Regions from separate parts of the Streptomyces sp. SUK 48 genome, predicted to be linked through region 2. Evidence: riboswitches for the same ligand, from Rfam matches in the RefSeq annotation. Region 2 holds a riboswitch; the other holds the start of a gene.
What was found. Region 2 has a riboswitch for cobalamin ahead of GHR20_RS04665 (hypothetical protein). Riboswitches for the same ligand answer to the same signal wherever they lie in the genome.

Region 1 (16,035 bases), 290 kb from region 2:
GAGGCGACGATCAGGGCTCTGACCTGCGGAAACACCCAAACGCTAGATCTTGAACCAGTACGTGGTGACCAACCTGCCGCTTCCCGTAGGTGTACTGCCAGGTCCGATGCCATCCGGTGGTACCGCGGATGCGCCATTCTGATGCTCGTTCGCGGCCGGCGGCTCAGGTGGCCCGGCGGGCGTGGCCAGGGATACGGCCGTCAGCAAAGCTGCCAGGGCGCTTGGCCGCGCAAGCGGGGACGGTGCGCCGGGTGGTGTGCAGGGCATCGGTGCTTTCGGAGCGGGCCTGTCCCGCTACCTGCTGGCTCAGCAGGTCCAGGTGTACGAGGAGAACCGGCCGGACCACTCGGCCCGTCGGCTGTCGGGGCAGTCCGACCCGCTCGCCGCACAGGCTGCTGCACGGGCCGTGCTCAGTGGCTGCGCCCGGGCCCGGGCCAAGTCCGGCGACGGTCCGGTGCACAGCGCTCGGGCGCGGTGGCCCAGACCACCCACATGACCCTGAGAATGCTCGCCGGGCGCATCGAACAGCTCTCCGGGCAGATCGATGAGCTGAACCAACGCCTGACCCAGCGCGTCGAACACCAGGCCCCGGAGCTACTCGTACCGGTGGGCATCGGTCCGGACAGCGCCGTCATGTTGCTGATCATCATGGGAGACAACACTGAGCGGCTGGCCACCGAGGCTTCCTTTGCTGCCCGCGGGGTCAGCCCCATCGAGTATTCCTCTGGCCGTAGGAGCAGGCGTCGGCTCAACTACGGTGGCGACCGCCAGGCGAACGCGGCCCTGCAGCGCATCGTGTTCACCCGACTGTGCCACGCCCCCCGCATCCGGCGTACTACGAACGCCGGAGTCAGGAGGGCAAGGTTGGACGTGAGATCATCCGCGCACGCCGGCGAGCCCGGTGGACGATGTGGTGCCGGCTGCCCGGCCCATCACCGTGTTCGACGCGCTGGCCTCCTAGGCCGGGTACGGATTCTCCTCCGACTTCACACTGCCGGCGGGCGTTGTTCACGGTGCAAAAGGACGGCCGGGTGCCGAGCAACTTCCCATCGGCCGACGAGTGGATGGCGGCGCTCGGCCGCATCCCGCTGCTGTACCAACCGGGCGGCGCCTCGCTGGACGCCACCTGCTCCGTACTGCAGGGTGTACTGGGTTCGCGGGTCACCGGACAGCCGCTGCCGGAGTTCCTGACGGAACGGATATTCGAGCCGCTGGGCATGGTGGACACCGGTTTCGAGGTGCCGGCCGCCAAGCGGGACCGGTTCACAAGCTTCTACAGGCCGGCCGGCGACGGCAGCCTGGAGCTCGCCGACGGCCCGGACGGGAAGTGGAGCAGCCTGCCCGCGCTGCGGCTGGGCAACGGAGGGCTGGCCTCGACCCGCCGACGACTGGCTCGCCTTCTGCCACCAACGCTGGCGGAGGCCGCGACCGCTGGTACCGATGGTGATGGTGACCTGCCGTCCTGATCAGTAGCGACCCGAACCTGCGGGAAGAACTGCCCGGGTTGCACGGGGCAGCACCAGAAGCACCGTGGGAACCGGCCGCTAGCGTGGATGGACCGACTTGACCGAGAAGAGCCGGGGCTGCACGTCTGTCGCGATCTTGGCTGCTTGGTCCATGTGGACGCGGGCCTCGGGGTTGTCGAGCATCGCCCTGTAGTGCTCCTCGGTCTCCCACTGGGCGTAGTTGATCACGCGTTCGCCGTCGAGGGAGGCGTGGAAGTTGGCGCAGACGAAGCCCGGCTGGTGCTTCATGGTCTCCTCGGTCGCACGGGCGAGCAGCTTGATCAGCTCGTCCTGGCGGTCGGGGAAGACGGTGAAGACGTTGATGAGGGTGGTCACGGGGCGGGTCGTATCGACCTGAACGGTAACGGTCATGCGGGTATTCGTGCCCTTACGCGCGAGTGAGTTGTCGCGTTCGGCCGCGCATTCGCTCGAACGGAGGTGGGGGGCAACACCTTACATTTTGCCGAGAGTTGTCGGCACGGACGCCAGGACGTGCCCCAGGCGATCTGCCGACAGGCCCCCGCCCTGCGCCAGTTGTGCCGAGCCGCCACCCTTGCCGTTCAGGAGCCGCTTGACCATTCGCCCGGCGTGCAGTCCCGACGAGTCGGCGGCCGAGTTGACGGCGGCCACCAGGGTCGCCTTGCCGTCCGAGGCGGTACCGATCACTACAACCCCAGGGCGCTGCGCGGGAAGCAGATCGCGGACGGCGGCGGCCAGCGTCCTCGCGTCGTCCGTGTCACCGTCCGTGGTCGCGGTCACCACCAGGACTCCGTCCGAATCCCGTGCACCGTGTACCAGTTCGGCGGCGCGTGCGCGTGTGGCGGCCTGCCGCAGCCGCTGGTTCTCACGGTCGGCCCACTTCAGCCGCTCCAGCAGCCCGGCGATGCGGTCGGGGAGTTCGGTGCGCGGCGCCTGTATCTGCTCGGCGATGCGGGCAACGAGGTCGCGTTCGCGGGCCAGGTAGCCGAAGCCTTCGACGCCGACGGCGGCCTCCAGGCGGCGCATGCCCGCACCGACCGAGGACTCCGAGGTCAGCGCTACGACACCGATCTGCGAGGCGTGCTCGACATGCGTGCCGCCGCACAGCTCCCGTGACCACGCGCCGCCGATTTCGACGACGCGGACCTTCTCGCCGTAGGTCTCGTCGAAGAGGGCGAGAGCGCCCAGTTCCTTCGCCTCCGGCAGGGTCGTCCAGCGGACGCCGACCGGCAGATCGCGGCGCAGGGCCTGGTTGGCGGCCTCTTCGATCTCGCTCCGGACGGACGAGGACACTGCGCCCCGCCAGGGGAAGTCAAGGCGAAGATAGCCGGGGCGGTTGTAGGAGCCGGACTGCAGGGCGGTGGGGCCGAGTATCTGGCGCAGGGCCGCGTGCAGGACGTGGGTGCCGGAATGGGCCTGGCGGGCGCCGAGCCGCCACTCGGGATCCACGGCCGCCGTCACCTCGTCACCGACCGCTAGTTCACCTGCCGTGACGCGCACCTGGTGAACCACGAGACCGGGCAGCGGGCGCTGTACGTCCAGGACTTCAGCCGCCACGGACGGGCCGGAGAGATGGCCGGCGTCGCTGTCCTGACCGCCGGACTCGGCGTAGAACGGGGTGCGGTCCAGGATCGCGGTCACGATCTCTCCCTCACCCGCCACCGGGACCGGGCCGGAATCGGTCAGCAGGGCGAGAACACGGGACCGAGTGGTCAGGGTGTCCCACGCCCGCCAGTCGGTCGGACCGTGTTCGTCCAGGACACCACGCAGGACCGCCGTGTCCGTCGTGCCGCCCGACTTGCGGGCGCGGGCGTCGGCTCGCGCGCGTTCGCGTTGCTCGCGCATCAGCGCGGTGAAGCCCTCGCGGTCGACCTCCACGCCCTGTTCGGCCGCCATCTCCAACGTGAGGTCGATCGGGAAGCCGTACGTGTCGTGCAGCAGGAACGCCTTCGCGCCGGGCAGTCGGCGACCGCCGCCCGACTTGACCTCGGCCACGGCCGTGTCCAGGACGGTCGTTCCCTGGCGCAGGGTCGCGCGGAAGGCGTCCTCCTCGCCGGCCGCCCGGTCGACGATCCGGCCGTAGGTGTCGGCGACCTCCGGGTAGCTGGGCGCCATGCAGCCCCGGGCCACGGCCAGCAGTTCCGGCAGCACCGGGTCCTGGTAGCCGAGTTGGCGCATCGAGCGCACAGCCCGGCGCAGGATGCGGCGCAGAACGTAGCCGCGGCCCTCGTTGCCGGGGGAGACGTCGTCGGCGAGCAGCATCAAGGCGGTGCGGATGTGGTCGGCGACCACCCGCAGGCGTATGTCGGCCTCGGTGCCGGCTCCGTAGCGCACACCGGCCAGTGCGGCGGCCCGGTCGAGGACCGGCCGGGTCTCGTCGATCTCGTAGAGGTTGTCGACGCCCTGGAGCAGGGTGGCCATGCGTTCCAGGCCCATGCCGGTGTCGATGTTGCGGCGGGGGAGTTCGCCGAGGATCGGATAGCCCGACTTGCCGGGGCCTTCGCCACGTTCGTACTGCATGAAAACGAGGTTCCAGAACTCCATGTACCGGTCTTCGTCGACCGCCGGGCCGCCCGCGCGGCCGAGCGTGGGACCGCGGTCGTAGTAGAGCTCCGAGCAGGGACCGCACGGACCAGGCACGCCCATGGACCAGAAGTTGTCCTCGTCGCCGCGTGCCACGATCCGCTCGTCGGGCAGGCCGGCGATCCGCCGCCACATGCCGCGGGATTCGTCGTCGGTGTGGTGCACGGTCACCCAGATCCGGTCCGGATCCAGACCGTAGCCGCCCTCGGCCACCGGCGAGGTGGACAGCTCCCAGGCGAAGGAGATGGCCTCCTCCTTGAAGTAGTCGCCGAGGGAGAAGTTGCCGTTCATCTGGAAGAAGGAGCCGTGCCGGGTGGTGCGGCCGACTTCCTCGATGTCCAGGGTGCGCACGCACTTCTGCACGCTCGTCGCCCGCGGCCACGGCGCCGGCGCTTCGCCCGTGAGGTACGGCTTGAAGGGCACCATGCCCGCGTTGACGAAGAGCAACGTCGGGTCAGGCGTGGGCAACGGGGCGCTGGGGACGACGGTGTGACCGCGCTCGGCGAAGAAGTCGAGGAAACGGCGGCGGATCTCGGCGGTGCGCACGGGGACTCCGGGTGGCTACAGGGGCTGGACGGCCAGGGTTCGGGCGGGGTGGCGGGGGCCGAGGAAGACCGCGATGCCATGCCCGTCGGGTGAGGGATGGGTGGCCTGGGACCAGCCCTGGCGACGGTAGAAGGCCATGGCCCGGGTCGACCGGAGCGAGGTGAGCAGCCAGACGCGGCCGTCCGGGGCGTCCTCGGTCACCGCTTGAAGGAGACCGGCCGCGATCCCGGTGCCGCGGGCGGTGGAACGGACGGCGAGTTCGTCGATCTCGCGGGCGCCGCAGAGCCACTCCTCGGTGCGGCGCGGGCCCAGGCCGGCGGCCGCTTGCGGATAGCAACGGTCGATCGGGAAGGGGGTGGGTGTGGCCCAGGCGGTGGCGAAACCCACGACGTCCGGTCCGTCGAAGGCGAGTGCGGCCGTGAATCCCGGACGCCGTATGTCCGAGCCGAGCCGTGCGACGAACGCATCCGCCCTCTCCTGGTCCTCGTTCCAGGGCGGAGCGCAGAACGCGTCGGCGTAGACGGAGCGCAGGGCCGCGCTGTATGGCAGGAGAGCGTCGTACGGGACGACACGGATCTCCGTCACGCCGCCACCGCTCCGGCCGCGACCGGATGCAGGGCCGCGTACTCCAGCGGTGCCGACGGGTCGATCGACACGTCCAGCGGTGCCGGCTCTGCCCCGGCCCGTACGAGGAGATCGCCGACGGCCGCGATCATCGCGCCGTTGTCCGTGCACAGCCGCAGCGGCGGCACCCGCAGTGCGATCCCGGCAGCCCGGCACCGTTCCTCGGCCAGCGACCGCACACGCGAGTTCGCGGCGACCCCGCCGACGACGACCAGCGTGCCGACGCCGTGCTCCGTGCAGGCGGCAACCGCCTTGCGGGTCAGGACGTCGGCGACCGCCTCCTGTAGCGATGCGGCCCCGTCGTGGACGGGTAGTTCGCGCCCGGCGTGGGACTCGGCCCAGCGGGCCGCCGCCGTCTTCAACCCGGAGAAGGAGAAGTCGTAGGAGCCCGGGAGAGGGCGAGGGAAGGCGACGGCGCGTGGATCGCCCTCGCGGGCGGCACGGTCGATGGCCGGACCGCCGGGGTACGGCAGGCCGAAGACCCGGGCGACCTTGTCGAAGCACTCCCCGGCGGCGTCGTCGAGGGTGTCGCCGAGGTGGGTGATCGGGTCGCGGGCCAGGTCGCGCACGAGGAGCAGCGAGGTGTGGCCGCCGGAGACGATCAGCACCATGCAGGGGTCGGGCAGCGGGCCGTGCTCCAGGGTGTCGGCGGCGACATGACCGGCCAGGTGGTGCACGCCGTAGAGCGGGACGCCGAGCGCGTAGGCGATGCCCTTCGCTCCTGCGAGGCCCACCTGCAGGGCGCCGGACAGCCCCGGGCCCGTGGTCACGGCGACCGCTCCGACGTCGGAGAGCCGCAGCCCCGCCTGGTCCAGTGCCTCACGCACCACCGGGCGCAGGGCGTGCAGGTGGGCGCGGGAGGCGATCTCGGGCACCACTCCGCCGAAACGGGCATGCTCGTCCATGCTCGACGCCACGGCGTGCCCGAGCAGGCGTCCGTCCCTGACGAGCCCCGCACCGGTTTCGTCACACGACGACTCGATCCCGAGCACGATCGGAGAGCCCATGCCCTCCCCTTCCTGCGGCGTCTACGTTATTGCGAACAGTGTGCAATAAGATCCGTGCGGATGTGAACCCGGACTCCGTCGCACGGGTGATCGCTTAGTAGAGTGCGCCCCTGTCGCCCCCTGAACTCCGAGGTAGCCAGCAGTGACCCCCGCCCGAGAAGGCCCGTCCTCCGCCGTCACCGTCGTAGGGATCGGAGCGGACGGCTGGAAGGGCCTGGCCGAACCCGCCCGTGCGGAACTGCGTCACGCCGAGGTGCTCATCGGCGGCCCGCGCCAGCTGGATCTGCTGCCTGCCGAGTGCGCCGGCGAGCGCGTCGCCTGGCCGTCGCCCCTGCGCCCCGCCGTCCCCCGCCTGCTCGCCGCCCACGTCGGCCGCCGCATCGCCGTTCTGGCCAGCGGCGACCCGATGTTCTACGGCATCGGACGCGCGCTCGCCGAGGAAGCCGACACACTGCGCGTCCTGCCCCACCCGTCATCCGTGTCCTATGCCGCCGCCCGGCTGGGTTGGCCGCTGGAGGACATCGAGGTCGTCACGCTGGTGGGCCGCCCCACCGCCCGCCTCGCCGCCGCCCTGCACGACGGCCGGCGCCTCCTCGTCCTCGGCGCCGACGCCACCACCCCCGGAGAAGTCGCCGCGCTGCTCAGCGACCGCGGCTTCGGACCGAGCCGGATGCGCGTCCTGGAACAGCTCGGCGGCGACCGCGAACGTACGACCGCCGAGACAACTGCCGACGACTGGGCACGGACGCAGCAGTCCGCCGATGCGCTCAACATCGTGGCCGTCGAATGCCGCCAGGCACCGGACACCCTGCGACTCGGTGCGGTGCCGGGGCTGCCCGACGAGGCGTACGAGCACGACGGGCAGCTCACCAAGAAGCACGTCCGGGCCGCCACGCTCGGCGCGCTCGTCCCCGCTCCCGGCGAACTCCTGTGGGACGTCGGTGGCGGGTCGGGCTCCATCGCGATCGAGTGGATGCGCACCCACCCGTCGTGCCGGGCCGTCACCGTCGAACGCGACCCTGCGCGTGCCGTACGTATCCTCCGCAACGCGGAGCGACTCGGCGTGCCGGGGCTTCGGGTCGTCACCGGTGCCGCTCCCGGCGCGTTGGCCGAACTCCCCGCGCCTCACGCCGTGTTCGTCGGCGGCGGACTCACCGCCCCCGGCCTGCTGGACGCCTGCTGGGCGGCACTGTCCCCTGGCGGGAGGCTCGTCGCCAACACGGTCACGCTGGAGTCGGAGGCACTGCTCGCCGACGCCTACCGCCGCCACGGTGGCGAGCTGGTACGGCTCGCGGTGGCACACGCCGTGCCCGTGGGCGGGTTCACCGGCTGGCGACAGGCCATGCCGGTCACCCAGTGGTCCGTACAGAAAACCCTCAATCCCGTTCCAGGAGCAGACAGATGACCGTGTACTTCATCGGCGCCGGCCCCGGTGCCGCCGACCTGATCACGGTGCGCGGCGCCCGGACGCTCGCCGCCTGCCAGGTCTGCCTGTACGCGGGCAGCCTCGTCCCGCGCGAACTGCTGGCGGAATGCCCGCCGGACGCACGCCTGGTCGACACCGCCCAGCTCGACCTGGACGAGATCACCGCCGAGTTGCTCCGCGCCCACGACGAGGGCCACGACGTGGCCCGGCTGCACTCGGGCGACCCGTCCGTGTTCAGCGCGGTCGCCGAGCAGATGCGGCGGCTGGACGCGGCCGGGGTGCCCTACGAGGTCGTCCCCGGCGTGCCCGCGTTCGCCGCCGCGGCGGCCTCCCTCAAGCGGGAGCTGACCGTGCCGACCGTCGGCCAGACCGTCATCCTCACCCGCGTAGCCAACCGCGCCACCGCCATGCCGGACGGCGAGGACCTGGCCACCCTCGGCCGCAGCGGCGCGCTGATCGTGCTGCACCTGGCCGCCAAGTACGTGGACCGCGTGGTGGAGGAACTCCTCCCGCACTACGGCGCCGACTGTCCTGCCGCGGTCGTGGCCTACGCCTCCCGCCCCGACGAGCTGATCATCCGGGGCGCCCTCGACGAGATCGCCCACAAGGTGAAGGAGGCCGGCGTCCTGCGCACAGCGGTGATCATGGTGGGGCGGACACTGGGGGCGGAGCAGTTCCGTGACAGCCACCTGTACTCGCCCGAGCGGGAGCGTCATCTCTGCTGAAACCCTCCGCGGAGCCTGCTTGTCAGGCTCCCCACGCCTCCCGTGGGGGAAGTCCGGTGAGAGTCCGGCGCTGACCCGCAACGGTGTGCACGACCCGGATCGACGGTGTCGTGCCAGCCCGATCGCCTGCGGGGGCGTATCGACCCGTTGACTGCTCGCCGTGGACTGCGAGACGGGACCGCCCGGCCGGCCTACGGCCGTACGGACTGCTCCTGCTCGACGTCCAGCAGGCGGCCCGTGTGAAGGACGGCCCTCCCGTGCGCCGAAGTATGGCTCCCAGTCGCATACCCCTGCTGCCGCTCAGCCTGGCTCTGGCGCTGCTGCTCCTGCTGTCCGTCGTGGGCGGGGTCGGGCTCGGTGCCGCCGGCGTCGGCTGGGGCGATGTGCTCGGTTTCCTGTGGGCCGGACTCACCGGCGGGACCGTGCACGCGAGTGACGCGGCCGCGTACACGATCGTCTGGGAGATCCGGCTGCCGCGGGTGTTCCTCGGTGCCGTGGTGGGAGCGGGTCTCGCGGCCGTCGGAGTGGCCGTGCAGGCGATGGTGCGCAACGCGCTGGCCGACCCCTTCGTGCTCGGTATCTCTTCGGGCGCGGCGGTGGGCGCCAACGCCGTCATCCTCCTCGGAGCCTTTGCCGGGTTCGGGGTGTGGGCGCTGTCCGCGTCGGCGTTCGCCTCGGCGCTCGCGGCCATGACGCTGGTCTACGCAGTGGCCCGCTCACCGCAGGGCCTGACGCCGCTGCGTCTGATTCTGACCGGTACCGCACTCGCATACGGCTTCGAGGCCGTCACCACCGTCATGGTGTTCGGCGCGGCCCGGGGTGAGGCGGCTCGGTCGGCCATGATGTGGCTGCTGGGCAGCCTGGGCGGAGCCACCTGGGCCCAGGTGCCGCTCGCGGCGGTCACCGTGGCGGCCGGATGGGTCTGGCTGCGCCTACGGGCCGAGGCACTCAACGCGCTCGCCATGGGCGACGAGACCGCGGCCGCCCTCGGTGCCGGACCGGCCCGGCTCCGTCGGGAGCTGTTCCTCGTCACCGCCGCCGTGACCGGGACGGTGGTGGCGGTCAGCGGGGCCATCGGATTCGTCGGGCTGATGGTGCCGCACGTCGTACGGATGCTCGTCGGCGCCGACCACCGCAGGGTGCTGGCGGTCGCCCCACTCGCCGGGGCCGTACTGCTGGTGTGGGCGGACGTACTGTCCCGGCTGCTGTTCGCCCCCGCCGAGTTGCCCGTCGGAGTGATCACCGCGGTCGTCGGGGTGCCCGCATTCCTGCTGCTGATGCGGCGAGGCGGCGGCTACGCGTTCGGAGGGCGTTGACATGCGACTCGACATCGACGACGTGACGATCGAGGCGGCCGGAACCCGCTTGGTCGAGCACATCCACCTCACCGTGGGCAGCGGGGCGTTCGTCGGACTGATCGGCCCCAACGGCAGCGGCAAGTCCACCCTGCTGCGCTCCCTGTACCGGGCACTGCGGCCGGCCGGGGGAGCGGTACGGCTGGGCGGCGACGACCTGCACACCATGGACGCCAGGGCCGCCGCCCGGCTGCTGGCCGCGCTGCCGCAGGAGTTTTCCGCCGAGTTCGACTTCACCGTCGCCGAGGTGGTCGCGGTGGGCCGGCTGCCGCACCGGGGCCGCTCGGCCGCAGCGGACCGGGAGATCTGCACCAGAGCGATGGACCGCACCGGCGTCGCCCACCTGACCGACCGCGGGTTCCTCAGCCTGTCCGGCGGCGAGAAGCAGCGGGTCCTCCTCGCCCGGGCCCTCGCCCAGCAACCACAGGTCCTGGTCCTCGACGAACCCACCAACCACCTCGACATCGCGCACCAGTTGGACGTGCTGTCCCTGGTCCGCGAGAGTGGCCTGACCGTGCTGGCCGCGCTCCACGACCTCAACCTGGCCGCAGCCCACTGCGACGTCCTGTACGTCCTCGACGGCGGCCGGATCGTCGCATCCGGCCCGCCCCAGGACGTCCTCGAACCTCGGTTGCTGGCCGAGGTGTTCGGCGTCCGGGCGCATGCCGTCCGGCACCCGGAGACGGACGCAGTCCAGCTCCTGTTCGACCTGCTCCCGCCCACCTCCTGAAGGACACCCATGCGCAAGCAGCTTCTCGCCGCCGCCCTCTGTCTCGCCGCGACCGCCACCGGATGCGGCGCCACGGTGGAGTCGGCGCAGGACGCGAAAGCCCCGTCCGCGGTCACCCTCACCAACTGCGGCCGTCAGGTGACGTACGACAAGGTGCCCGAGCGGGTCGTCACCAACGACGTCGGTATCACGGAACTGATGTTCGCCCTGGGCCTGGAGGACCGCATGGCCGGCTTCGCCATGCCCGACGACAAGGGAGACCTGCGCGGTGTGCCCTGGAAGGACGCCTACGACAAGGTCAAGTGGCTCTCCAAGGATCAGCTCACCAAGGAGAACGTCGTCGACGCCCACGCCGACCTCGTCTTCGCCGGCTGGAACTACGGCTTCCGTGAAGACGCGGGCTTCACCCCCGACGCCCTGAAGAAGCTCGGCATCTCCTCGTACATCCTCACCGAGTCCTGCCACAACGGCCGTACGAAGTCCTCCCGCGGCATCATGCCGCCCCTGGACGCCCTGTACGCCGATCTCACCAATCTCGGAAAGCTCTTCGGCGTCGAGAAGCGTGCGGCGGAGCTGATCGCCGGTTTCAGGAAGCAGATCGCCGACGTGCGGGCGAAGGCGCCCAAGGGCTCGGCCCGTCCCTCGGTCTTCCTCTACGACAGCGGCCAGGACACGCCCTTCACCTCCGGCCGCTACGCCGCGCCGGAACAGATCATCACCGAGGCCGGCGGCGCCAACGTCATGCACGACGTGGCGGACTCCTGGACCACGGTCGGCTGGGAGAGCGTCGTGCAAAGGAACCCGGACGTCATCGTCATCTGCGACTACGGAGATGTCAGCGCGGAGCAGAAGAGGAAGTTCCTGCTGTCCTACGCCCCCCTGCGCAACGTCTCAGCCGTCAAGCACCGGCGCATCATCTCCCTGGACTACGCCGACCTGGTCGAAAGCCCCCGCAACCCGTCCGCGATCGCCCGGCTCGGCGCCTACCTGCGGGCCGTGCCGGCCGGCCGGTGACGTGGCGCCTCAGCGGACCGTGCTGCGCCCCACCACCGTGCCGGCCCGGTCGATGCAGATGACGTCCACGGCGACCGGTGCTCCGCGCAGCACGGCAAGGGCCTCGTCCCGCGCCGCCCGCGCCACCAGGTCGCCCAGCGGCACGTCGGCGGCCTGGCACAGCTGGAGTGCGGCGAGGCCGGTGTTGGCGGCGGCCACTTCTGCGGCGAGCACCTCGTCCGCGCCGCCGCTGCGGGCGAGGCCGGCCAGGAAGCCCTTGTCGACCTGCGAGCGGCCGGAGTGCAGGTCCAGGTGGCCCGTCGCGAGCTTGGACAGCTTGGCGAAGCCACCGCAGATCGTGAGGCGGTCCACCGGGTGGCGGCGGATGTACTTCAGCACGGCGCCCGCGAAGTCGCCCATGTCGAGCAGTGCGTCCTCGGGCAGGCCGTACTCGGCGACGACCGTCTTCTCGGACGTCGACCCGGTGCACCCGGCGACATGGGTGCGTCCGGCCGCGCGGGCAACGTCCACGCCCCGCCGGATGGAGTCGATCCAGGCCGAGCAGGAGTACGGCACGACGATGCCCGTGGTGCCGAGGATGGACAGGCCGCCCAGGATGCCGAGCCGTGGGTTCCAGGTGGAGCGCGCGATCTCCTCGCCGTGGTCGACGGAGACGGTGATCTCCACATCTCCGCTGCCGCCGTGCCGGGCGGCCACCTTGGCGACGTGCTCGCTCATCATCCGCCGGGGCACGGGGTTGACGGCCGCCTCACCGACGGGCAGCGGAAGGCCGGGCCGGGTGACCGTCCCCACGCCCGGGCCCGCCTTGAAGACGACGCCACTGCCTACGGGCAGCCGCCGGACCGTCGCCCGGACCAGAGCGCCGTGCGTGACGTCGGGGTCGTCCCCCGCGTCCTTCACGATCCCCGCCATCGCGGCGCCTTCGGTCAGCTCCTCCGCGGCCAGCGCGAAGGACGGTGTCTGCCCCTTGGGCAGCGTGATCGTCACCGGGTCGGGAAAATCACCGGTCAGTAGGGCGGTGTACGCGGCCGTCGTGGCCGCCGTGGCACAGGCCCCCGTGGTCCAGCCGTGCCGTAGCCCCGTGTGCTCCAGCTGTCCACGGCGCCCGCCCTTCACCTGACCGGAACCCTGCGCCCCGCCCACCTGCACCATGGCTCGACCCTCACTGCCACTCACGAACGGACCCACACCCTCATGCACGTACTGATCCTCGGCGGCACCACGGAGGCCCGCCGCCTTGCGGAACTGCTTCACGACGCCCCCGGGCTGAAACTGACCAGCTCCCTCGCGGGGCGTGTCGCCAGCCCCCGCCTTCCCCCGGGCGAAACGCGCGTCGGCGGCTTCGGAGGGGCTGAGGGACTGGCTGCGTGGCTGCGCGAACATGCGGTCGACGTGGTCGTCGACGCCACCCACCCCTTCGCCGGGACGATCAGCTTCAACGCGGCCCAGGCCGCTGCCGCAACCCATGTTCCCCTGCTCGCCCTGCGCCGGCCCGGCTGGGTCCCCGTCGTGGGCGACCGGTGGCACGAAGTGGATTCGCTGGAAGAAGCGGCACGGGCGCTGCCCGCACTCGGCCGACGCATCTTCCTCACCACCGGGCGTATGGGTCTGGCCGCCTTCGCGGACCTGGACGACCTGTGCTTCCTCGTACGATCCGTTGACGCGCCCGAGCCACCGCATCCGTCCCGCATGGAGGTGCTGCTAGGCCGGGGCCCCTTCACCCTCGACGGGGAGCGAGAGCTGCTGCGGCGCCACCGCATCGACGTCGTGGTCACGAAGGACAGCGGCGGGGCGGCCACGGCGCCGAAACTGGTGGCTGCCCGCGAGGCGGGGCTGCCCGTTGTCGTGGTCCGCAGGCCGCTCGTTCCGGGGGGCGTGCCCGTCCTCCCGAATCCGGGGAAAGCGGCCCAGTGGGTTCGCGAGCATCTTGAACAGGGATCTTTTCCGGTCATTGACTGAAACCTGGTGCGGGCTTTGCTGCGGTCATCTTGTAGCTGCAACCTATTCGCAGAAACCTGGAAGGCGCGGCTGAAAACAGCCGCTCGCCGAGAAGTAAGGGTCACGCCCCATGGCCACCGCTCCTGATTCCGCTTCCGCCAGGCCGACCGCTCCGGCCACCGGCCGCGGCATCTCGTGGCACCGCGTCCGCACCTCGATGACCCGGAAGGAATGGGCCAGCGCCGGCGGCATGGCCGCCTTCATCCTGGCCCTGCACGTTATCGGCTGGTTCACGCTGGTCGCGATCGTCGCTCCCCAGCACTACAGCCTCGGCACGAAGACCTTCGGCATAGGCATCGGAGTCACCGCGTACACCCTCGGCATGCGTCACGCCTTCGACGCCGACCACATCGCCGCCATCGACAACACCACCCGGAAGCTGATGAACGAGGGGCGCCGCCCCCTGTCCGTCGGCTTCTGGTTCTCCCTCGGCCACTCCACGATCGTCTTCGCCCTCGCCTTCCTGCTCTCCCTGGGCGTGAAGGCGCTGGCCGGACCCGTCGAGAACGACGACTCCGAGCTGCACAGCATCACCGGCTGGATCGGTACGACCGTGTCCGGGACATTCCTCTACGTCATCGCGATCATCAACCTGATGATCATGGTGGGCATCTGGAAGGTCTTCCGGCAGATGCGCACGGGTCACTTCGACGAGGCGGCCCTGGAGGAGCAGCTCAACAACCGCGGCTTCATGAACCGGCTCTTGGGCCGTCTCATGAAGTCGATCACCAAGCCGTGGCAGATGTACCCCCTGGGGGTCCTGTTCGGTCTCGGTTTCGACACCGCCACCGAGATCGCGCTCCTCGTCCTCGCCGGCTCGGGCGCCGCTTCCGGCCTGCCCTGGTACGCGATCCTGTGCCTGCCGATCCTGTTCGCGGCGGGCATGTCGCTGCTGGACACCATCGACGGCTCGTTCATGAACTTCGCCTACGGCTGGGCTTTCTCCAAGCCGGTCCGCAAGGTCTACTACAACCTCACCATCACCGGCCTGTCCGTCGCCGTCGCCCTGATCATCGGCACCGTCGAACTCCTCGGCCTGATCGCGGAGAAGGCGGACCTGCACGGAGCGTTCTGGGACTGGATCTCCGGACTCGACCTCAACATCATCGGCTACGTCATCGTCGGCCTGTTCTTCGCCACCTGGGCCGTTGCCCTGGTGGTGTGGAAGGTCGGCCGCATCGAGGAGAAGTGGACGGCGGGGCTGGCCCAGCCGGCCACGGCTCAGGAGCACGGCGAGTAGAGCAGGAGGCGGTGCCGCCCGCACGGTGCGGCACCGCTCACCTCTCACGCCTCCGGATACCGGCGCGGCGTCCAGACGATCTCTTCACCGTCTCCCCGCCGTACCACCTGGGTCTGCGAGGAACCGATCAGCAGGATGGTGCGCATGTCGACCTCGGCGGGATCCAGCTCGTCCAGCCGCACGATCCGCACCCGCTCGCCCGGGCCACCGACATCCCGGGCGACCACCACCGGCGTCTCGGGCGCCCGGTACTCCAGCAGCAGCTCCTGCGCCTTGCCCACCTGCCAGGTACGGCTACGCGAGCCCGGGTTGTACAGGGCCAGCACCAGGTCCGCCGAGGCCGCTGCCCGCAGTCGCTCCGCGATCACCTCCCACGGCTTGAGCCGGTCGGAGAGGGAGAGAGCGGCGTAGTCGTGTCCGAGCGGGGCCCCGGCCCGTGCCGCGGCAGCGTTGGCGGCGGTCACACCCGGCAGCACCCGCACCGGCACATCCAGGTACTGGGGCTGCGAGGCCACTTCCAGGACCGCAGTGGCCATCGCGAACACTCCCGGGTCGCCACCGGAGACCACGGCCACTCGACGCCCCTTCCGGGCCAGTTGCAGCGCGAACTCGGCGCGCTCGGCCTCCACGCGGTTGTCCGAGCCGTGCCGGGCCTGGCCCGGCTGCTCGGGCACCCGGTCCAGGTAGGTGGTGTAGCCGACCAGGTCATCGGCGGCGGCCAGCGCGCCCCGCGTCTCGGGTGTCAGCCACAGCGGACCGGCCGGACCCGTCCCGACCACGACCACCTCGCCCCGCTCCCGTACGGGCCGCTCGGCGTCCACCTGACTGGGCAACACGGCCACGGAGAAATACGGCACCGACTGAGCGTCCACGTCCGCCAGTTCGGCGACGCGCTCCTGGCTCATGGTGGCCCGCTCTACATACCGGGCCTCGGCCAGGCGTCCCGAACTCTCCAGCGCGCGGCGCACCTTGGGGAAGGTGCGGCCGAGCTTCATCACCACCGCGGCGTCCGTCGTGGCGAGCCGGGCCGTCAGCTCCTCCTCGGGCAGGGTGCCCGGCAGGATCGTCAGCACCTCCTCGCCCTCGGCGAGCGGCGCGCCCAGTCGGGCCGCGGCGGCCGACACGGAGGTGACACCAGGGATGACCTCGGTGTCGTAGCGGTCGACCAGCCGCTTGTGCATGTGCATGTAGGAGCCGTAGAAGAGGGGATCGCCCTCGGCCAGCACGGCCACCGTGCGCCCGGCGTCCAGGTGGGACGCGAGCCTGGCCGACGCCTCGGCGTAGAACTCCTCCATGGCGCCCT
Region 2 (10,250 bases):
CGTCTCGATGCCCGCCGTACCGGCCCCGAGGGGGCGCAGGGCCGCGTCGACGGCGGAGAGCACGCCGAGCATGGCGAGTGCCTTGGAGTCGATGCCGCCCTCGGCGATCTCCGAGAGCACCACGCACAGCACGAGCACCAGCAGCACGGCGAAGATCAGCGGGGGCGCGTAGGAGGAGCCGAACGTCCCGGGCGCGACCACGAACGGCCAGAAGAACGCGACGAGTCCGAGGAGGGCGGCGAGTGCCATGACCACCCCGGCCCGTCCGGTCAGCCGGATGGCGGGCGCTCCGGCCCCCGCGCGTCCTCTCACGACCGCGCCCCTTCCGGGTCCGCGAGTTCCCGCTCGACCTGATGCACCGTCAGGAAGGTGAGAGGGGCGAGGATCTTCGCCGTCTGCGGGGCGAAGGTCGGCGAGGAGACGATGACTTCGGCGGTGGGGCCGTCGGCCACGACGTCCCCCTCGGCCATGACGACGACCCGGTCGGCGGCGCGGGCGGCGAACTCGACGTCATGGGTGGAGATGACGACCGCGCGGCCCTCGGCCGCCAGGGCGTCCACGATGCCGGTCAGCGCCGCCTTGGCCCGGTAGTCCAGGCCCCGGGTCGGCTCGTCCAGGAGCACGACCGCCGGTGCGGCGGCCAGTTGGACGGCCAGGACGAGAGCGAGCTTCTGCCCCTCCGACAGGTCGCGGGGATGTGTGGCGTCCTCGATGCCGGGCGCGAGCCGGTCCAGCAGCCCGCGCGCCGTCACCCCGGCCGTCGACTCGGCGTCCGCCTGGGCGAGTTCCTGCCCGACGCTCTCCAGGTAGAGCAGGTCGGCGGGCGTCTGCGGGACCAGTCCGACGAGCCCGCGGGCCTCGGCGGCCGACACCGCGTGCGGGTCCCGCGCGCCGTGTTCGCCGCTCACCCGGACGGTGCCGGCGCGGCGGGGTCCGGAGCCCTGGAGGGCCCACAGCAGGGAGGACTTGCCGGAGCCGTTGCGGCCCATCAGCGCGACGACCTCGCCCGCGTGCAGATCGAGGTCCACGGCGCGTACGGCGGCGACGTCCCGGTAGGCGACCGTGACGCCCCGCGCGGTCAGCAGCCGGTTGGCGTCGCCGTCCGGGGCCTGGGGCCGTACCGGGGCCGGGGTCCGTCCGGCCAGCCGGGCGCGCAGCGGGGCGGCGGCGCGGCGGGCGTCGCGGATGGACAGCGGCAGCGGGGACCAGCCCGCGGCCCGGCCCAGCTCCACGATCGGGGGCGCGATCGTGGCCGTACGCAGGATCTCGGCGGGCGGGCCGATGCGGGCGCGGCCGTCGCCGGGCAGGTGGATGACGCGGTCCGCGTACTGCACGACCCGCTCCAGACGGTGTTCGGCCATGAGGACGGTCACGCCGAGGTCGTGCACGAGCCGGGTGACGGCGGCGAGGACCTCCTCGGCCGCCGTCGGGTCCAGGGCGGAGGTGGGTTCGTCCAGGACCAGCACGCGGGGGTGGGCGGTGAGCACGGAGCCGATGGCGACGCGCTGCTGCTGTCCGCCGGAGAGCGTGTGCAGCGCGCGGTGGCGCAGGTCGGCGAGGCCGAGCAGGTCGAGAGTCTCCTCGACCCGCTTGCGCATGGTCGCGGGCGGGATCGCCAGCTGCTCCATGGCGTAGGCGAGTTCCTCCTCGACGGTGTCGGTCACGAAGCCGTCGATGGGGTCCTGGCCCACCACGCCGACGACATCGGCGAGTTCGCGCGGCGGATGGTGGGCGGTGTCGCGGCCGTCGACGGTGACCCGTCCGTACAGGGTGCCGCCGGTGAAGTGCGGGACCAGCCCGTTCACGGCGCCGAGCAGGGTCGACTTGCCGACGCCCGTGTGGCCGGTGACGAGGCAGAGTTCGCCCTCGTCCACCGTGAGGGCGACGTCCCGCAGGGCGGGCTCGGGCATGTCGTCGTACTGGACGGTGACCTGGTCGAAGGTGATCACGGTGCGGTGGCTCTCGGGACGGGGCCGGGCGGCGGGGCGAGGAACCCGGCGGTGCCGGCGAGCAGGACGGCGGCGGTCGGCACCAGCGGCAGACCGGGCCAGGTGAGCGGATAGTAGGTGGGGTTGAGCTGGGCGGGGTCGTAGCCGAGGTCGCTGAAGAGCAGCACGGCCGAGAGCACTCCGCTGCCCGCGACGCACCACTCCGGCAGGCGCCAGGGGTCGGGCCGGTAGGCGGTGCGGGTGACGCGCCGGCCGCCGAGCCGCAGGCCCGCCACGCACAGGGCTGCCCCGCAGGTCATCGCGGGCAGCCCGAGGAGGGTGGGCGCGGTGGCGTCGAGGAGTCCGTACGCGCCCGCGCACAGGCCGCACATGCCGAGCAGCATCAGCGCGCCGGTGATCCGGCGGGAGCGGCGGGTGGCGCTGCCCGCCCGGCCGTAGCCGCGGCAGTCCATGGCGGCGGCCAGCCGCAGGGAACGCTCCAGGGCGTCCTCCAGGACCGGGACCGCGATGGAGCGCAGCGCCTTGACGCCCTTGGCCCGGCCGGCCCGCAACCGCCGCGCGCGGGCGACGCGTTGGACGCTCTGCACCAGCTGGGGCGCCACGCTGATCGCCACGGTGACGGCCACGCCCAGCTCGTACAGGGCGCCCGGCAGGACGCGCAGGGCGCGCTTGGGGTTGGCGAGGGTGTTGGCGGCGCCGACGCAGGCCAGCATGCAGGCGAGGCGCAGCCCGTCGGTGGCGGAGGACAGCAGGGCCTCCAGGGAGACCGGGCCGCCGATCCGGATGCCCGCGTACCAGTCGGGGGTGGGCAGGTGCGGCAGGGAGAAGAGGAAGTGGTCGTGCGGGGTGATGCCGGTGGCGAACACGGCCCGGAAGACGACGCGGATCGCGACCACCGACAGGGCGAGGTACAGGTAGTAGGCGAAGCCCCGGGCCCAGGGCGCCTCGGTGCGCCGGGCGGTGACGACGTAGCCGAGGACGGCGAGCACCAGGAACAGCAGCAGCGGGTTGTCCGTGCGGCTGACCGCGGTGGCCAGCGCGAGCGCCCACACCCACCAGGCCAAGGGGTGCAGGGTGCGGGGCAGGCGCCGGCCGCCGCGGTCCGGTGCCGCCTCGGCGGCGGGTGCCTCGACGGCCGTACGGGACACGGCGGTCACTCGGAGCGGCGGCGCCGGTGGGCCGCGTAGGCCGCGCCGCCGATCAGGACGACCAGGCAGGCACCCGCGGCCACCGGGACGATCGAGCCGGAGTCGTGCCGGGCCTCGGCGGCGGGGGCGGCGTCGACCACCCGGGTGCCGGTGCTCGGGGACGGAGCGGGGGCCGCGGACGCCGGGCCGCTCGTGGTGGCGCTGGGCGACGGCGTCGGGCTCGCGCTCTTGCCGGGCTCCGGCGTCGGCTTCGCGGACGCCGGGGCGGAGGGGGCGGGCTGCTTCTCCGGGGCCGGACCGGTGTTCACACCGGGTGGCAGTTGCGGTGCCTTGCGGGTGGAGGCCGGCTTGCCCGCGTCACCCTGCGGTGCGGTGTTGCGGGCGCGCAGCTGGCCGGGGGTGACCTTCGGGCGGCCCTCGGTGCCCTGGATGTTCGTGCCGCCGAACTCCCACAGGTCGACGCTGCCCGGCTTGGGCCGGTAGAGCATCGCGCCGAGCCGGCTGTACGTCCAGTCGGTGGCCCCGGGATCGGCGTGCCAGTACGACCAGTACGCGGAGGCGGGCGGGGTGAGCACGCAGTCGTCCTGGGCGGGGGTCGGGTACTGGCGGCCGTGCTGGTAACCGCTGTAACCGATGCGGCAGATGAAGGCGGGGCCGTCGTGCCCGGTGCCGGTGGTGCTCCAGCCGCCCTGGTTGAGCAGCTCGTACCCGGTGGTCGGGGTGGTGCCGCAGGAGCGCAGGATCGGGCCGCCCCAGTGGCTGAGGTCGACGGCGAGCACGACGCCCGAGGTGGTGGTGCAGCGCCCCATCGGCTGGGGCGCGGCGGCGGCCGGAGTACCGGCCTGGACGACGGCCGCGGCGCCGAGACCGAGGGCGGCCAGGACCCGTATCAGGCGGGCCGCCGCGCTCATCGTCCGCTCCCGGTGCCGGTGCGGCGGCGGGCGACGGCCACGGTGCGCCAGCCGGCGAGCATCAGCAGCACGGCGATCGCGGCGAGGGCCCCCGCCTGGACGCCGGTGGCGGCGAGGATGCCGCCACCGCCGCTCGTACCGGCCCCGCCGTCGCCCGCGCCGCCGGAGTCGCCGGTGCCGCCGGTGTCTCCCGTGGTGACGATGTCCGGGGCGCTGCCGCTGAGGCTCGGGGTGGGCTGCGGGGAGGTGCCGGTCAGGCTGCGCTTGAGCGTGCCGAAGGAGATGCCGGTGGCGCCGCCGACGGCCTGGGTGGAGGCGCGCAGGTCGGAACGGCGGTCACCGCCCTTGGCCACCGCGAACCCGCCGTCGCCGTTCTGCTGCGAGGCGAGGAACGTGCGGGCCTTGGCGATCTGCCGGGCGTACTTCGGCGCGTCCAGCGACAGGCCCTGTACGGCGAGAGCCGCGGAGTTGACGGAGTCTCCCGCGGTGCCGGGGAAGCCGCCGTCGGCCAGTTGCCGGGAGGCGAGCCAGGTCAGCGCCTTGGCCACGGCCTTGTCCGCCGTGGCGCCGCCGGCCAGGTCGAGGGCCATGGCGGCGATGGCGGTGGAGTCCACGTCGGAGTCCTTGGTGGACGGGATCAGGCTGGGCCAGGCGCCGCTGCTCTCCTGAAGGCTCTCCAGGTAGGCGATCGGCCGCTGGGCCGAGGTGGTGTCGCCCGCGCGCACCTGGGCCATGACGGCGAGGGACTGGGCGAAGACGGAGGGCGCGTAGGTGTAGGCGCCCTTCGCCGCGCAGGCGCGGTCGCCACCGGTGCCGGCCTTGGCGCAGACGGCCTTGTCGAGGGCGGCGATCAGGTCGTGTCCGGCGAAGTGCCGGGGGTCGCGGCCCACGGCCTCGGCGAGCAGGGCGGTCTTGCCGAGGGAGCCGGCCGCCGCGTAGGAGGTGCCGACATTCGTCCAGTCGTCCACCGTGCGGCCCGCGCCGTCCTTGCCTCGGTGGTCGAGGAAGTCGACGATGCCGCGCAGCCTGGCGTTGTCCAGGCCGGTGGCGGCGAGCGCGTAGGCGCCGTCGATGGTGAGGCCGAAGTCGGCGCGCCCCGAGGTGGTGCCGTCGCCGTAGTACTGGCCCTGCCTGAGGTTGGCCGCCGTGGTGAGGTAGGCGACGCCCTTCTTCAGGTCGGGGCCCGCGCCCGGGGCGGGGGCGGGGGTGGTCGGGGTGCCGCTCGGCGAGGTCGGCGGCGGGGTGGGTCCGGTGGCCTTGGTGGTGAGGGTGACCAGGCTGGTGCCGCTGCCGGCGAGGACGGCGGGCGAGGTCGCGTAGACGGCCGGGTCGGTGGCGCCCTCCTCGAAGCCGAAGCCGCCGCTCTTCAGCTGCTGCCGGGACAGCCAGCCGACGGCCGCGGTGGCGCGGGTGGTGTCGCCGAGGGCGGCCAGTGCCTGGGCGGCGTACGCGGTGGCGTTGACGGAGCCGGTGGTCGAGCCGGTGTAGCCGGGGAGGGCGCCGTCGGCGCGCTGGGCGCCGCCGAGGTAGGCGCGGGCGGCGCTCACCGCGTCCTCGTGGCCGCCCGCCCGGTGCAGCACCAGGGCGACGAGCCCGGTGGTGGCGGGGTCGGGGTCGCAGTACTCGCCGGACCGGATGAGGATGCTGGTGAAACTGCCGTCCTTGCACTGGAGTCGGGTGAGGCGGTCGACCGCGGCGGCCGGGGGTGTCACGCCGGCCCGCAGCAGGGCGAGGACCGCGAGGGCCTGGCCCTCGGTGTAGGAGGAGGCGCGGAAGTCGCCCTTGGCGGTGCAGCCGGGGGTGGCCTCGCCGGACTCCGGGCCCGCCGCGCACACGTTGGCGGTGAGGGCGGCGAGCAGGTCGTGGCCGCCGAAGGCGCGCGGGTCGCGGCCGGTGATCTCGGCGAGGAGGGCGAGCCGGGCCACGGCGGTGGCGTCGGGCGCCTGGCCGGTGCCGTCCGGGTAGGCGAAGTCCGCGGTGTGGGCGGCGAGATAGCCGGTGACCTTGTCGAGCGCGGCGCTCTTGCCGTTCGCGGCGGCGAGCGCGAACGCGGTGTCGGCGGTCAGCGAGTAGTCGGGGGTGGTGGCACCGTCGTCCACGACCCTTTCACCGTCGGTGAGTCGGCCGGTCAGCCAGGTGGCGGCGGCCTTCGTGTCGAGCTTGCCGGGGGCACCGGTGGGGCCGCCCGGGCCGGGCCCGGAGGGGTCGCCGCCGCGTACGTCGTCGGGGGTGAACGTGGGTTTGCCGGTGGAGCCCTGGACATCGGTGCCGCCGTAGACCCAGGCGTCGACGTCGCCGTCCTTGAGCTTGCGGTCCATGGCGCCGTACGGGCTGTAGGTCCAGTCCTTCTGACCCGGGGCGGCGATCCAGTACGACCAGTACGCCGTGGCGGGCGGGGTCAGGACGCAGGACTCCTTGTCCGATGTCGGGTACTGCGTACCGGAGTCGAAGGCGCCGTACCCGATGCGGCAGATGAAGGCGGGGCCGTCGTGCTGGGTGCCGGCGGTGCTGAAGCCGGCGTCGTGCAGCAGGTCGTAGCCGGTGGTGGGGGTGAGGTCGCAGCCGTGTTCCACCGGGCCGCCGAAGGGCCCGAAGTCCACGGCGACCAGGGCGCCCCTGGTCGCGGTGCAGCCGCCGGTGCCGTCCGCCGTCGCGGGCGTGACCGTGATCGTGAGGAAGGTCATGCAGGCCGCGAGCAGTACACACAGGGCCGTCGCCTGTGCCGCCACGCGGGGCGGAATCGCCCTCGCCCGCTCGTCTCTTCGCTGCCCGGTCCCCACCACGGCCCCCTCTGTCGGCCGGCGCGGGCACGGGCGTGGCAGAGGGGCCCCCGGAGCACGGAAGGAGCCCGGAAGCCGTTCGCACCACGCCGCAGTCCACGACGGCGTCTGTTGCAGGTCACGCTCCAGGCAGTCCGGCTCGCCCGGGACGGTGCCGGGCCTACGGTTGCGGGTCAGCGCCGGAATTCGACCGGCTTCCCCTGGAACTCATTGCGTATCAGCCGGATTTGAGCACGCTTCACAGGAAGCGTCAAGAGCGGCCCGTGACGCGGCGCACGGACCGGGGACGGTCGCTGGCGGGCGGGTTGGCCGTCGGGTACCGTCTCGGTCTGCCGAATGGGGGAACCCGGTGGGAGTCCGGGGCTGACGCGCAGCGGTATGGGACGGCGGGGCCGTCCCGAGCCCGAATGCCCAGGCGGTGTAGCACTTTTGGAAGCCGGTCCACGCGTTCCGGACGGCGGCCTGCACCCGCTGCCCCCGGATCGATGGGCCATGGCACCGAGTGGGGTCGGCGTCCTCCATCCAAGGAGCAGGCCATGATCCGTCCGCTGTCCCTCCGCCGTCCCGCGCTCGTCGCGGCCGCCGCGCTCGGCGCGTTCACCCTCGGCACGCTGCCCGCAGCGGCCACGTCCTCCCCGGCGCAGATCACCACCTCGAAGACGAACGGCGTCGCTTACCTCAAGTCCCTCCAGGCGGCCGATGGTTCGTACGCCGGTTCCGGACTGTCCAACGAGTGGGCGTTCAGCGCGCTCGCCGCGGCCGGCACCGCCGCGGTGGACGTCACGCCCGGGGGCGACACCAGCAAGAACGCGAGATCCGTCTACCGGAATCTGCTCTCCACCACCGCCTGGCCGTCCTCCTCCCCCGTCGTCACCGACTACGAGCGCGCCGTGCTGAACGCGTACGCCGCGGGCATCGATCCGGCCCGGGTGTCCGCCTCGCGGGATCTGATCGCCGACATCTACGGCTACTGGCAGACCTCGGAGACCGGTTACTTCGGCCCGTCGGCCAACTTCAACGGCACCGTCTTCGCCGCGCTCGCCCTGAACGGCGCGAAGACGCAGTCCGGGCAGGCGCGGATACCGGGGGCGCTGCGTGACTCCGTCGTCGCCCGCATCCGGGCCAACCAGCACAACGACGGCGGCTGGAACTACGGCAAGGCGGAGGGGAATCCGAGCCAGCTCGCCGCCACCAGCGACATCGACATGACCGGCGCCGCGATGGCCGCGCTGTGCACGTCCGGGGTGCCCGGCACCGACAGCGGGATCGTCCGCGCCAAGGCGTTCCTGAAGAGCAAGCTGGTGGCGAACAGCGGTGCCTTCAACGCGATGTTCGGCGTGAACACCGACTCCAACGGCTGGGCGGTGTCCGGGCTGAACGCGTGCGGCATCAACCCGCAGACCGGTGACTTCCTCACCTCGGCCGGGAAGACCCCGGTGGACTTCCTGATCGCGCAGCAGTTCAATCCCGGCGGCGGCTTCAGGTACCAGCCGGGTGACGCCTCGCCGACGGCGTACTCCTCGATCGACGCCCTGCGCGCGGTGGCCGGCGGCGGCTTCACCGCGGCGCCGCCCGCGCCCACGACGCCGGGTGCCCCGCAGTGGGTGGGCCAGGGCTCGTTCACCTCCGGTACGGCGACGAAGCTGGCGCTCAGCGTGGACGACGGGGCGGGCGGCCTGAAGGTGTGCTCCGTCGCGCTCACGCCGACCGGCACCACGACCACGCTGGGCGCGGTCCTCGACGCCGCCAAGAGCACGGCGACCCCGTCCGGCTGCGTCACGGACATCACCCCGGCCTCCGGCTCCGGCACCGTCACCACCCTCAACGGCAAGGCGAACAGCGGCTCCAACACCTGGAAGGCCAGCATCGACGGCTCGGCCTTCGCCACCGCCACCCGCGACACGACCATCGGCGTGGGCGACACGATCGCGGTGCGCTGGGGGGCATGACAGGAGGTGCTTGAGGGGCGGGGCTCTGGGGGCGCGGGGCGGCTCGGCCGGGGGCGCTCGCCGCGGTGAGGGGCGGGCACTCGGAAGGGGGCACGCTGCGGGTCGTCAGGCGCGGGGCGCTCGCTGTGGGGGCCCGGCGCCAGGAGGCTCGCCGCCGGAGACGGGGGCTCGGCGGGGGGCTCGCCGCGGAAGGTCGGCGCGAGGGAGCCCGGTGCGGGGGCCTGGCGCCGGCCGGCGCCTCGGTTCGGCACGCGCCTCGGACCACTCGCCCCATACTCCGATGTCCTCGGCACACGGCGGCACTCGGCACCCGGCAGGCGGCAGGCGGCAGGCGGCAGGCGGCAGGCGGCAGGCGGCAGGCGGCAGGCGGCAGGCGGCAGGCGGCAGGCGAGGATCAGCGCGGCAGGCCCGGCTCGCCATGCCCGGCGACGGGACGGCGATCCCCGCTCGGCATATGAGGCGCGGCATGCCCACCCTGCACCGGAGGTACGGCGCGTCGCGGCCCCGTCCCCGGTGTCCGGGCCGCCGGTGCCCGCTCGGCACGGCCTCAGGTGGGCCCCCGGCATAGGCTCAGCGCATGCGGATCGTCTCCCTTCTCCCCGCCGCCACCGACATCGTCGCCGCGCTCGGTCTCTCCGCGAGCCTGGTCGGTCGTACGCACGAGTGCGACTGGCCGCCCCGGGAGGTGGCGGGGGTGCCGGTGGTGACCGGGGCGGAGCTGGACCAGGACGCGCTGAGCAGCCGGGAGATCTCCGATGCCGTCGGCGGGTCGGCGCACTCGGGGTCGTCGTTGTACACGCTGGACACCGAGGCTCTGGCGGCGCTGCGGCCCGATGTGGTGCTCACCCAGGACCTGTGCGCCGTGTGCGCGGTGTCGTACGAGCGGGTGAGCGGTGCCGTACGGCTGCTCGACGCGGACACCCGGGTGCTCAGCCTGGAACCGCATACCCTGGACGACGTACTGGACTGCCTGGTCACCGTCGGCGAACTGCTGGGCGTGCGCGAGCGCGCGCTGCGCCGCCGGGCCGAACTCCAAGCCCGGCTGGACCGGTTGCGCGGCTCGGTCGCCGGGCGCGACCGGCCCCGCGTGGCGGCGATCGAATGGCTCGACCCGCTGTGGCCGGCCGGACACTGGGTGCCGGAGCAGATCAGCGCCGCCGGGGGCGAACCGCTCCTCGCCGCGCCCGGCGAGCACACCGAGCCGGTGCCCTGGTCGGCGGTGCGCGCCGCACGGCCGGACGTCCTGCTCGTCCTGCCATGCGGCTTCCCTCCCGAACGCACCCTGCGCGAGGCCGAGTTGCTCACCGCACTGCCGGGCTGGGCGGAGCTGCCCGCCGTACGGTCCGGCCGGGTCTGGGTGCTGGACGGGCCGTCGTACTACAACCGGCCGGGCCCGCGGGTGGTGCGCGGGGCGGAGGTGCTGGCCCATGTCCTGCACGGGGTGCGGGCCGGGGAGCCGGTCGCACCGACCGAGGCGCGCCCGTTCCCCGGCCGGTGAGGAACGGGCCGGATC

Region 1: it holds a riboswitch for cobalamin, as region 2 does, so the genes downstream of both, GHR20_RS03610 (iron ABC transporter permease) here and GHR20_RS04665 (hypothetical protein) in region 2, are expected to answer to the same signal.

What each region holds. Positions count from the first base shown of each region.
Region 1 is NZ_CP045740.1:806,657-822,691, reverse strand. Features, by position in the region: gene GHR20_RS37275 (hypothetical protein) at 257-496, shown strand; partial or broken gene GHR20_RS38260 (transposase) at 493-774, shown strand; partial or broken gene GHR20_RS03645 (serine hydrolase domain-containing protein) at 884-1,379, shown strand; gene GHR20_RS03640 (antibiotic biosynthesis monooxygenase family protein) at 1,545-1,877, opposite strand; gene alaS (alanine--tRNA ligase) at 1,959-4,613, opposite strand; gene GHR20_RS03630 (GNAT family N-acetyltransferase) at 4,629-5,198, opposite strand; gene tsaD (tRNA (adenosine(37)-N6)-threonylcarbamoyltransferase complex transferase subunit TsaD) at 5,195-6,244, opposite strand; gene cbiE (precorrin-6y C5,15-methyltransferase (decarboxylating) subunit CbiE) at 6,387-7,649, shown strand; gene cobM (precorrin-4 C(11)-methyltransferase) at 7,646-8,395, shown strand; cobalamin riboswitch at 8,412-8,544, shown strand; gene GHR20_RS03610 (iron ABC transporter permease) at 8,665-9,711, shown strand; gene GHR20_RS03605 (ABC transporter ATP-binding protein) at 9,713-10,480, shown strand; gene GHR20_RS03600 (ABC transporter substrate-binding protein) at 10,490-11,494, shown strand; gene GHR20_RS03595 (cobalt-precorrin-5B (C(1))-methyltransferase) at 11,504-12,646, opposite strand; gene GHR20_RS03590 (cobalt-precorrin-6A reductase) at 12,689-13,453, shown strand; gene GHR20_RS03585 (HoxN/HupN/NixA family nickel/cobalt transporter) at 13,563-14,732, shown strand; gene GHR20_RS03580 (precorrin-2 C(20)-methyltransferase) at 14,777-16,035, opposite strand, start outside.
Region 2 is NZ_CP045740.1:1,096,333-1,106,582, forward strand. Features, by position in the region: gene GHR20_RS04640 (ECF transporter S component) at 1-249, opposite strand, end outside; gene GHR20_RS04645 (ABC transporter ATP-binding protein) at 309-1,949, opposite strand; gene GHR20_RS04650 (energy-coupling factor transporter transmembrane component T) at 1,946-3,106, opposite strand; gene GHR20_RS04655 (hypothetical protein) at 3,103-4,008, opposite strand; gene GHR20_RS04660 (prenyltransferase/squalene oxidase repeat-containing protein) at 4,005-6,692, opposite strand; cobalamin riboswitch at 6,899-7,029, opposite strand; cobalamin riboswitch at 7,093-7,222, shown strand; gene GHR20_RS04665 (hypothetical protein) at 7,325-8,737, shown strand; gene GHR20_RS04670 (cobalamin-binding protein) at 9,315-10,235, shown strand; gene GHR20_RS04675 (DUF4430 domain-containing protein) at 10,249-10,250, opposite strand, start outside.